3 linked regions of the Sinorhizobium fredii NGR234 genome follow. The protein of the gene in region 2 interacts with the protein of the main gene of each other region in a pairwise test. Links are inferred from orthologs where the notes say so. Each region holds a gene or a part of one and is shown on either strand. Other genes may lie near its edges. The genes, in order: dnaE, NGR_RS28900 and dnaQ.

Evidence for each region.
Region 1: the proteins of NGR_RS28900 (region 2) and dnaE interact in binary tests that used the Escherichia coli proteins (3 or more experiments, as listed by UniProt). The link is inferred for Sinorhizobium fredii NGR234 from one-to-one orthologs.
Region 3: the proteins of NGR_RS28900 (region 2) and dnaQ interact in binary tests that used the Escherichia coli proteins (3 or more experiments, as listed by UniProt). The link is inferred for Sinorhizobium fredii NGR234 from one-to-one orthologs.

The regions. Positions count from the first base shown.
Region 1 is NC_012587.1:1,135,062-1,139,242, reverse strand. Bases 67-4,098 are described here. They hold dnaE (DNA polymerase III subunit alpha), read right to left. Parts: upstream 3,765-4,098; coding sequence 267-3,764; downstream 67-266. Other genes in these bases: NGR_RS16650 (L,D-transpeptidase family protein), read left to right, coding at 67-242. Also shown: more of NGR_RS16650, read left to right, coding at 1-66. UniProt on the Escherichia coli protein: DNA polymerase III is a complex, multichain enzyme responsible for most of the replicative synthesis in bacteria. This DNA polymerase also exhibits 3' to 5' exonuclease activity. The alpha chain is the DNA polymerase catalytic subunit.
Region 2 is NC_012587.1:3,772,143-3,775,235, reverse strand. What follows is about bases 75-3,018. They hold NGR_RS28900 (DNA polymerase III subunit gamma/tau), read right to left. Parts: upstream 2,514-3,018; coding sequence 636-2,513; downstream 75-635. Other genes in these bases: NGR_RS28890 (HIT domain-containing protein), read left to right, coding at 2,721-3,018; NGR_RS28905 (YbaB/EbfC family nucleoid-associated protein), read right to left, coding at 252-575; recR (recombination mediator RecR), read right to left, coding at 75-165. In the rest of the region: more of recR, read right to left, coding at 1-74; more of NGR_RS28890, read left to right, coding at 3,019-3,093. UniProt on the Escherichia coli protein: Part of the beta sliding clamp loading complex, which hydrolyzes ATP to load the beta clamp onto primed DNA to form the DNA replication pre-initiation complex.
Region 3 is NC_012587.1:3,541,266-3,544,179, reverse strand. Bases 74-2,838 are described here. They hold dnaQ (DNA polymerase III subunit epsilon), read right to left. Parts: upstream 1,923-2,838; coding sequence 1,224-1,922; downstream 74-1,223. Other genes in these bases: NGR_RS27875 (shikimate dehydrogenase), read right to left, coding at 2,627-2,838; coaE (dephospho-CoA kinase), read right to left, coding at 2,046-2,630; secB (protein-export chaperone SecB), read left to right, coding at 648-1,148; NGR_RS27895 (FxsA family protein), read left to right, coding at 74-456. Outside these bases: more of NGR_RS27895, read left to right, coding at 1-73; more of NGR_RS27875, read right to left, coding at 2,839-2,914. UniProt on the Escherichia coli protein: DNA polymerase III is a complex, multichain enzyme responsible for most of the replicative synthesis in bacteria. The epsilon subunit contain the editing function and is a proofreading 3'-5' exonuclease.

The sequences.
Region 1 (4,181 bases), 2.6 Mb from region 2 along the record:
ACAACACGCTTTCGAAGGCCGCGAAAGATCGGCTCGGAATCACTGTTGACACCGATCCCACGGAGTTCAACGCCCTTCAGCGGACCTTGAACCGCCTGACGGTGCCCGACGATGTGCGCCGGCGCATTGCCGGCCTTCTTGCCGATGGGTCGTCGCTTTCGATCTCCGACACCGACACGGGACTGGAGACCGGCGAAGGCACCGACTTCATCACCATCACACATTCGGTAAGCGGCCGCTGACGGTTTCACCCTGACTGGGTCGTTCTATACGAGCTCGACGTCCACGACACCCGGCGCGGAGCGAAGGGCGGCGGCGATCTCCGGCGAGATGCGATATTTCTCGCTGAGCTCGACCTCGATCTCCCGCTGCCCATTGTCCTTGATGACGATGAAGGAGACGAGGCCGTCTCCCTTGGCGTTGAGGTGCGAGGCGATCGAGCGCAAGGGGCCGGAATCGCGCACATAGACGCGCAGCGCCTTCTGCATCTGCAGCGATTCTTCCTCGAGCGACCGAAGCGTGCGGATGCGTAGGCCGATCCCTTCCGGCCGCTCCTCCGCATCCACGGTCATCACCAGGGATTTGCCGGCCTCCAGCAGATCGCGATACTGGTTCAGCATTTCCGAGAAGAGCACCGCCTCGAACTGGCCCGACGCGTCGGAGAAGGCGACGATGCCCATCTTGTTGCCTGTGCGCGTCTTGCGTTCCTGCTTCGATGTCACCGTGCCGGCAAGCCGGCCGGCACTCGCCCCTTTCTTCACGGCGGCCGAGAAATCCGCGAAAGTCTGCACGCGCATCTTCGCCAGCAGCTTGTTGTAGGTGTCGAGCGGATGGGCGGACAGGTAGAAGCCGAGCACCTGAAACTCCCGATGCAGCTTCTCCGAGGCAAGCCAGGGCGTATAGACCGGCAGCGCGATCTTCTCCGGCCCTGTCGCCGCTCCGGCACCGAACATGTCGCTCTGGCCGCTCAGCTTGTTTTCCTGGGCGCGCTGCGCGAAGCCGAGGATGCGGTCGAGCCCGCCGATCAGTTCGGCCCGGTCGTAGCCGAAGCAGTCGAAGGCGCCGGCGGCGATCAGGCTTTCGAAAACGCGCCGGTTCAGGAGCTTCGGGTCGATCCGCAGGCAAAAATCTTCGAGGCTTGCGAAGGGACGGTCGCCGCGAACGGCGACGATGTGCTCGACGGCGGATTCGCCCACGCCCTTGATGGCGGCAAGCGAGTAATAGATGCGGTTGTCGCCGGTCTCGAAGAGGCGGAACGAAGTCTGCACCGAGGGTGCAATGACCTGGATTCCGAGCCGGATGGCGTCCTGGCGGAAGTCGTTGATCTTCTCGGTGTTCGACATGTCGAGCGTCATCGAGGCCGCCAGGAACTCGACCGGATAGTGCGCCTTCATATAGGCGGTCTGGTAGGAGACGATGGCGTAGGCGGCCGCGTGCGATTTGTTGAAACCGTAATTGGCGAACTTGGCGAGCAGATCGAAGATCAGGTCCGCCTGCGGTTTTACCACGCCGTTGCCGACCGCGCCTTCGACGAAACGGGCCCGCTGCTTGTCCATCTCCTCCTTGATCTTCTTGCCCATGGCGCGGCGCAGCAGGTCGGCCTCGCCGAGCGAATAGCCCGACAGCACCTGGGCGATCTGCATCACCTGTTCCTGATAGACGATGACCCCTTGAGTCTCCTTGAGCAGATGGTCGATCTTCGGATGGATCGATTCGATTTCCTCTTCGCCATGCTTGCGGGCGTTGTAGACCGGGATGTTCTCCATCGGACCCGGCCGGTAGAGCGCGACCAGCGCGATGATGTCCTCGATGCAGTCGGGCCGCATGCCGATCAGCGCCTTGCGCATGCCGGCGCTTTCCACCTGGAATACCCCGACCGTCTCGCCGCGGGAGAGAATCTCGTAGGTCTTCGGATCGTCGAGCGGGATGCTGGCAAGATCGACCGCAATGCCGCGCTTGGCGACGAAGTCGACTGCCGTCTTCAGCACCGTCAGGGTCTTCAGGCCCAGGAAGTCGAACTTGACGAGGCCGGCCTGCTCGACCCATTTCATGTTGAACTGGGTGACCGGCATGTCGGAGCGCGGATCGCGGTACATCGGCACCAGTTGCGACAGCGGCCGGTCGCCGATGACGATGCCCGCCGCATGCGTCGAGGCGTGGCGGTAGAGGCCCTCGATCTTCTGCGCGATGTCCAGCAGCCGGCCGACGACCGGCTCCTTTTCGGCCTCCTCCTGCAGGCGCGGTTCCTCCTCGATCGCCTTCGACAGCGGCGTCGGATTGGCCGGATTGTTCGGCACCAGCTTGCAGATCTTGTCGACCTGGCCATAGGGCATTTCCAGCACGCGTCCGACGTCGCGCAGCGCGGCGCGCGCCTGCAGCGATCCGAAGGTGATGATCTGCGCCACCTGCTCGCGGCCATATTTTTGCTGGACGTAGCGGATCACTTCTTCGCGGCGGTCCTGGCAGAAGTCGATGTCGAAGTCCGGCATCGACACGCGCTCCGGGTTGAGGAAGCGCTCGAAGAGCAGCGAGAAGCGCATCGGATCGACGTCGGTGATCGTCAGCGCATAGGCGACCAGCGAGCCGGCGCCCGAGCCGCGGCCCGGGCCGACGGGGATGTCATGCTGCTTCGCCCATTTGATGAAGTCCGCAACGATCAGGAAGTAGCCGGGGAACTTCATGCGTTCGATAACGCCGAGTTCGAAGGCGAGGCGCTCGCGATAGTCTTCTTCCTTGTAGCCGGGCGCCATGCCGAGCCTGGACAGGCGCTGCTCCAGCCCCTCCTCCGCCTGCCGGCGAAGCTCCGCGGACTCGGCGCGCTCGGCCTCCACCGGATCGTCCGAGGCGCCGGTGAAGCGCGGCAGGATCGGCCCGCGGGTCTTCAGCATGAAGGAGCAGCGGCGCGCGATCTCGACGGTATTTTCCAGCGCCTCCGGCAGATCGGCGAAGAGCGCCGCCATTTCCTTGCGGCTCTTCAAGTAATGATCCGACGTCAACCGGAAACGGCGATCGTCGGAGACGACGGCGTTGTGGGCAACGGCCATCAGCGCATCATGCGCATCATAGTCGGCCGGCGACGGGAAGAAGGCTTCGTTGGTCGCAACGAGTGGGATGTCGTGGCGATAGGCAAGGTCGACCAGGCGATTCTCCTGGCGTCGATCGTAACTGCCGTGCCGTTGCAGTTCGACATAGAGACGATCGCCGAACAGCTCGACCAGCGTCTTGAGGCGCGCTTCGGCAAGCGCGGCCAAGCCGGCCTTCAGCGCCAGGTCGACCGGCCCACTGCCGGCGCCGGTCAAGGCAATCAGACCCTCGGTGCCGCCAGCCGCAAGCCAGGAGCGCGTTACTCGCACCGCCTGATGACCTTCGCCTTCGAGATAGGCGCGACTGACCAGGTCGACAAGGCGTGTATAGCCCGCGTCGGTCGCAGCGATCAGAACGATCGAAGGCAGCTTGGCAAGCTGCTGCGCATGGCTGCGCCGCTCCCCCTCCGCCTCGTCCTCCATGTCGATGGAGAGCTGGCAGCCGATGATCGGCTGCAATCCGTCGTCCGCTGCCTTCTGGGAGAACTCCAGCGCCGCGAACAGGTTGTTGGTATCGGCAATGCCGATGGCCGGCTGCTCGTCGGCCACCGCCTTGGCGATGATCTTCTTCAGCGGCAGCGCGCCTTCCAGCAGCGAGAATGCCGAATGGACCCGCAGGTGAACGAATTGCGGGTCCATTGCGCCTGCCGCGCCTTGCCCAATGCTTTCGTCGCCTGCCATTGCCGCACTCCGATTCTTGTCCGGTGCGGAGGATATCCCGTTTCCGGCCCCGACTGTCCAGCCTCACGGCGAAACCCGGTATCTTTTTACCCGGCCGCGCTTTGCAGGACGGAGTCGAGCCGGGCAGCGATCACATACCGAGCGCGATCACCGAAATGCTTGCGATGAAAAGGCTCATCGAGGCGAAGGCAGCAAGATCACGGACGAAATCAGTCATAACATGGCTCCTTTCGGCTATTGTTCTTTTTTTGTTCCATTTTTGTTCAATAGTCAAGCAAGCGTGCATGAAACGCCCGCTATTCACCGGCTATGGTTAATTCAACCAAGGCGATCAGCTTCCTCGCCTCATTGGCAGACACCGGGACCAACCGAATCGTTTAAGATCGTGGCATCCACAGCAGAGGGCAGTGCGCACCC
Region 2 (3,093 bases):
GCGGTGCGCCTCGCCCATCGCCTCGGCAAGAGGACCGAGCAATTGCTCCTTCTTCTTGACGAGATGCAGCGCGGCGCGGCGCGCGGAACGGGGCCCAAGCCCTGGCACCTTTGCCAGGAGTTGGATGAGCTTTTCGATTTCGGGACCGGTGACTCGCTTTGCCATGGCCGGCTTTTAGCGCATCTCACCGACAAACGGAATCGCTTTGACGGCGATCACCGCGTGGCGATCGCCACCGCCGCACCGGCCGGTCAGAACGGCAGCTTCATTCCGGGCGGGATCGGCAGGCCGGCGGTCAGTTCGCGGGTCTTTTCGGCCTGCACGGCCTCGGCCTTTTCCTTGGCGTCCTTGTGGGCGGCGACGATCAGGTCCTCGAGGATCTCGACATCGTCTTCCTTGAAGAGCGACGGGTCGATCTTCAGGCTCTTCAGGTGGCCCTTGCCGTCGAGCCGGACCGTGACGAGGCCGCCGCCGGAGGTGCCGTCGACTTCGAGCGCGGCGATCTCCGCCTGCAGCTTTTCCATCTTGGCCTGCATTTCCTTGACCTTGCCCATCATGCCGATGATGTCGCGCATCGTCGTCTCCTGTCCTTTGGTATTTATGCCTGAATTCAGAGCGCCGCGTCTCGCGATGCGCTACTCGATGTCGTCGCCGGGGACGATGTCGCCATCGGCGGATTCGGCCGCCGCCAGAGCGAGGTCTTCGACCTCCTCCTCCGCGGCGCGAATGCGCACGTCGGTGATTCTCGCGCCCGGAAAGCGCGCCAGGATCGCGGCGACGTCCGGATCCTGACGGGCGTCGTTGACGCGCTGCTCCTGGGCGCGCTGCTCGGCCTCGACGAGCGTCGGTTCGCCCGGCTCGCGGCTGTAGCTGACGACCCAGTGGATTCCGGTCCATTCCTTGAGCTTGACGGCCAGCTCGTTGAGCAGCGTCTTCGGCGCATCGTCGGAAAGGTTGACGTCGAGCCTGCCGGGCTCGATATGCACGAGCCGCAGGAAGCCGCGCACCAGCGTCTTCAGCTTGATGTCGCGGTTCTTCGCGCAGAGATCGGCGATGTCGCCCACCGAATTGACCGGAACCTTGGGCTCCGCCTTCGCGGCAGGTGCCTGCGCCGGCCTGTCCTCGATCCGCCCGACAGTGATCGGCTGGGCCGCCACATCGGGCACGGCCCGCAGCATGGTGGCGCCATTCGCGGACGGGCGCTGGACGGGTGCAGCCTCGACGGAGCGGGCCTGGACCGGCTGACCGGCCTGAGCCTGGGTATTGCCGCTAGTGCGGGCCGGCGCCGGGCGCCCGTCGCCGGCCTCGCCGCCCGAAAGCTCGAGAAGGCGCCGCGCCGCCTCTTCCGGCGAAGGAAGATGGGCGGCATGGGCGAGCCGGATCAGCACCATCTCGGCAGCGCCGGCCGGGCGCGCCGAGCTTTCCGCCTCGGGAATGCCCTTCAGGAGCATCTGCCAGATACGCGACAGGGTGGTGACCGCGACGCTGCCGGCGAACTCGGCGCCGCGCCGGCGTTCGATCTCGCTGAAGGACTGGTCGTTCGCCGCCTCGGGCACATATTTCATCCGCGTCACCAGATGGGTGAAGTCGGCAAGATCGGTCAAGACGACCGTCGGGTTGGCGCCCGCCTCGTATTGTGCCGCGAATTCGCCGAGCGCCGCGGCCGCATCGCCCTTGACGATGTGTTCGAAGAGATCGACGATGCGGGCCCGGTCGGCAAGACCGAGCATCGAGCGCACCGTCTCCATCTCGACCGAACCGCCGCCATGGGCGATCGCCTGGTCGAGCAGCGACAGGCCGTCGCGCGCCGAGCCTTCCGCGGCACGCGCCACCATCGCCAGCGCTTCCGGCTCGAAACGCACGGCCTCCTTGTTGAGGATGGTGGAGAACAGCCCGACCAGGTCGGAGGCACTGATGCGCCGCAAGTCGAAGCGCTGGCAGCGCGACAGGACAGTGATCGGAACCTTGCGGATCTCGGTCGTCGCGAAGATGAACTTCACATGCTCCGGCGGCTCCTCGAGCGTCTTCAACAGGCCGTTGAAGGCCTGGGTCGAGAGCATGTGCACTTCGTCGATGATATAGACCTTGTAGCGCGCCGAAACGGGCCGGTAGCGCACCTGCTCGATGATCTCGCGGATGTCGTCGATACCGGTATGCGAGGCGGCGTCCATCTCGATGACGTCGACATGGCGGCCGTCCATGATCGCCTGGCAGTGCTCGCCGGGGATGCGCAGGTCGATCGTCGGCTTGTCGATCTCGGCGGTCTTATAGTTCAGCGCCCGCGCCAGGATGCGCGCCGTCGTCGTCTTGCCGACGCCGCGCACGCCGGTCAGCATATAGGCCTGGGCGATGCGGCCGGTCTCGAAGGCGTTGGTGAGCGTGCGCACCATCGGCTCCTGGCCGACCATCAGATCGGAGAAATCCTTTGGGCGATATTTGCGCGCCAGGACGCGGTAGGCGGCCGGTTTCTCGACGGTTGAAACTGGGGATGAAATGGGCGCTTCGTCGCTCATCGACCCTGCCGCTGTTCGAACTCTTGTCCCGACAGGACGGAGAAGGTGGGAGGCTGGCACGATGACCCGTGCCGGGGCTCGTTAGGGCTGCTTCCTTCCGGACCTGACCCGGTTGGCGAGTGGCTCGTCCACCACCAACCTCCCGGCTTCCATATCGGCAATATCTCAAGCAAATGCAAGCCAAGCCGCCAAAAAACTGCTATCGATATAGAATACAAGGCGAATCCCGTTGCTGCCCAGGAGAATTTCTTGACCGGTTTCACGCTCGACGAGCGCCTCGAGCGCGACGGCATCCCGATCGCCTCGATCGGCCTCTGCCAGATGCGCCTGATGAACGACCGCCGCTGGCCATGGCTGATCCTCATTCCGCAGCGGGCCGACGTCACCGAGGTCTTCGAGCTCACGCCGCTCGACCAGACGATGCTGACTTTCGAGACGAACATGGTGGCAACCGCGCTCAAAAAGGTCACCGGAGCTGAGAAGATCAATATCGGCGCGCTCGGCAACATCGTCCGCCAGCTTCATGTGCACGTCATCGCGCGGCGCGAGGGCGATCCCAACTGGCCGGGTCCGGTCTGGG
Region 3 (2,914 bases), 230 kb from region 2 along the record:
GCCGGTTTCGTCGTCGTGGGCCGGGAACTCGGCCTGGCGATGACGCTTCTCCTCGTCCTTTTGAGCGGAGTAGCCGGCGTCCTGCTTCTCCGCATCCAGGGTCTCGGCACTTTGCGCCGCGTGCAGGACGCGGCGCGAGCGGGGAAGGACCCGGGCCCGGATCTTCTCGGCGGTGCGCTCATTTTCGTTGGGGCGATCCTGCTGATCGTTCCGGGCTTCATCACCGATATTGCCGGCCTCATTCTCTTCCTGCCGCCGATCAGACGCGCCATCGCTTCCTTCCTGCAGACGCGGTTGACGATCCTGACAACCGGAAGCGGCTTCTATTACGGAAGCGGCGCGAGGAGCGACCGGCCGCGCGGCCCGGCGATCATCGATCTCGACTCGGACGAGTTCTCCAGGAAGAACGACGACGAAAACGGTCCCTCTCCGCCAAGCAACCGGATTTCCCGCTAGACCAGGCCGATGTTGATCGACTCAAGGTGCCACGGCAACCTTGGCGCGTCTGAAAAGACGCGCGGCGCTGTAGGTCCGGCGAGCGATCGAAACCCCTTAATGCCGGGGAACCGGTTCCGGCTTCGAGGGTTGTAAGCCCTGGACCGAAATGCTAGATGGCCTCACCAAATTCGAAGTCCGAGGAAACTCTTATGACGACCGATACCGCATCCAACGGCAACGGCGCCCAGCAGGCCCCGTCGCTCAACATTCTGGCCCAGTACGTCAAGGACCTCTCCTTCGAGAACCCCGGCGCACCGCGTTCGCTGCAGGCCCGCGACCAGGCGCCGTCGATCAACATCAATGTCAACGTCAATGCCAACCCGCTCGCCGAGAACGATTTCGACGTCGTTCTCTCGCTGAACGCCCAGGCCCAGGACGGCGACAAGGTGCTGTTCAATGTCGAACTCGCCTATGGCGGCGTCTTCCGCGTTTCGGGTTTCCCGCAGGAGCACATGCTGCCGCTGCTCTTCATCGAATGCCCGCGCCTGCTCTTCCCCTTTGCCCGGCAGATCGTCGCAGACGCGACCCGCAATGGCGGCTTCCCGCCGCTGATGATCGACCCGATCGATTTTGCGCAGATGTTCGCGCAGCGCATGGCGGAAGAGAAGGTCCGCGCCCAGGTCGCCAACAGCAACACGACGACCAACTGACGCATTCCGATAGACTTAAAACTGAAAACCCGGCTCTCAAGGCCGGGTTTTTTGTTTGTCCGCAAAGCAGGCGGCTTAGCCGCTGTATTTCATCCAGATCGCCTTGGCACCGATCTTCGAAACAAGCGCCGCGTGGGCGGCGATCTCGGCTTCGGTCAGGCGCGGCGCCAGCAACCGCTCTCTTTGCATGACAATAATCGGACCGTCGTCCGCCTGTACGGCCAGGCCGCCGATCTCGCTGGTGACCAGTCCCAGCGCCGCCTGCCGGCCGCCGATCATCTCGATATAGACTTCCGCCAGAAGTTCGGAGTCGAGAAGGGCGCCGTGCTTGGCGCGGTGCGAGTTGTCAATGCCGTAGCGGCGGCAGAGTGCGTCGAGCGAATTCGGGCCCATCGGGTGCTTGCGCCGCGCCAGCGCCAGCGTATCGGTCACCCGATCGATGACGACCGGCGGCAATCCGAGGCGGTCGAACTCCGCATTGATGAAGCCGATGTCGAAGGTGGCATTGTGCGCGACCCAGCGCGCGTCGCCAAAGAAATCGACGATTTCCTCGACGACATCTGCAAAGGACGGCTTGTCCTTGAGGAAGTCGTCGGTGATGCCATGCACCGCCAAGGCGTCGGGATGGACCTTGCGGTCGCCCGGATTGATGTAGATATGAATCGTCCGCCCTGTCGGAAACTGATTTTCAAGTTCGACGCCGCCGATCTCGATCACCCGGTCCTCGCGACTGTCGAGGCCGGTCGTTTCCGTATCGAAGATGATCTCACGCATGCGGTTTTCCTGGCGAAGATTCAACGGCGAATCAGTCCGAGCTGTTTCTGAGTTTTAATGGCATTTCGCTTGCAGTTGAAGCGGAGGTTCGCGATCTGCCTCGGTGTAGGGCAATCGTCGGCGCTACGTCGCCCGCAATCGATCGACAATGGCGCGAACCTGCCCCCGGGTGACGTCGAAACTGTCGCTGGTGTCGATCACGTAATCGGCGCGGGCGCGCTTTTCCTGGTCGGGGACTTGCCGGGCCAGGATCATCGCGAATTTCTCGGCCGTCATCCCCGGGCGCTTCATCACGCGTTCTCTCTGGGCCTCCGGAGAGCAGCTGACGACGACGACCCGGTCGACGCGCTTTTCAGCCTTCGTCTCGAAAAGCAGCGGAATATCGAGAAGAACGAAAGGCGCTCCCGCCGCCTTGTGCATGGCGATGAACTCGCTTTCCTTGGCGCGAACGAGCGGATGGACGATCCGCTCCAGCTCGCCGAGACGCTCCGGTTGCGCCAGGAGCTGTCTGGAAAGTTCCGCCCGATCGATGACGCCGTCCTTCGCGACGCCCGGAAAGGCGGCTTCGACCGGCACCACCGCTTCGCCGCGATAGAGATCGTGAACCACCTCGTCGGCGTCGTTCACCGGGACGCCGAGCTCCCGGAACATCTGAGCGGCGGTCGTCTTTCCCATGCCGATGGAGCCCGTGAGCCCGACAATGATCATGCGTGAACGTCCATATCCTTGATGATGATCTGCCGAAGCGTTTCATCGACAACCGGCCTTAGACCGAACCATTTCTCGAAACCGGGCGCGGCCTGATGCAAGAGCATGCCCAGACCGTCGACGATGCGGTAGCCCTGCTCTTCGGCCTGGCGAAGGAGTGGCGTCTTCAGCGGCACATAGACGATGTCGGTCACCACCGCCCCGTTCGCCAAGGGCGAGAAGTCGATCGCCGGCGCCGGCTCGCCGTCCATGCCGAGCGACGTCGTGTTCACGAACAGGCCGGC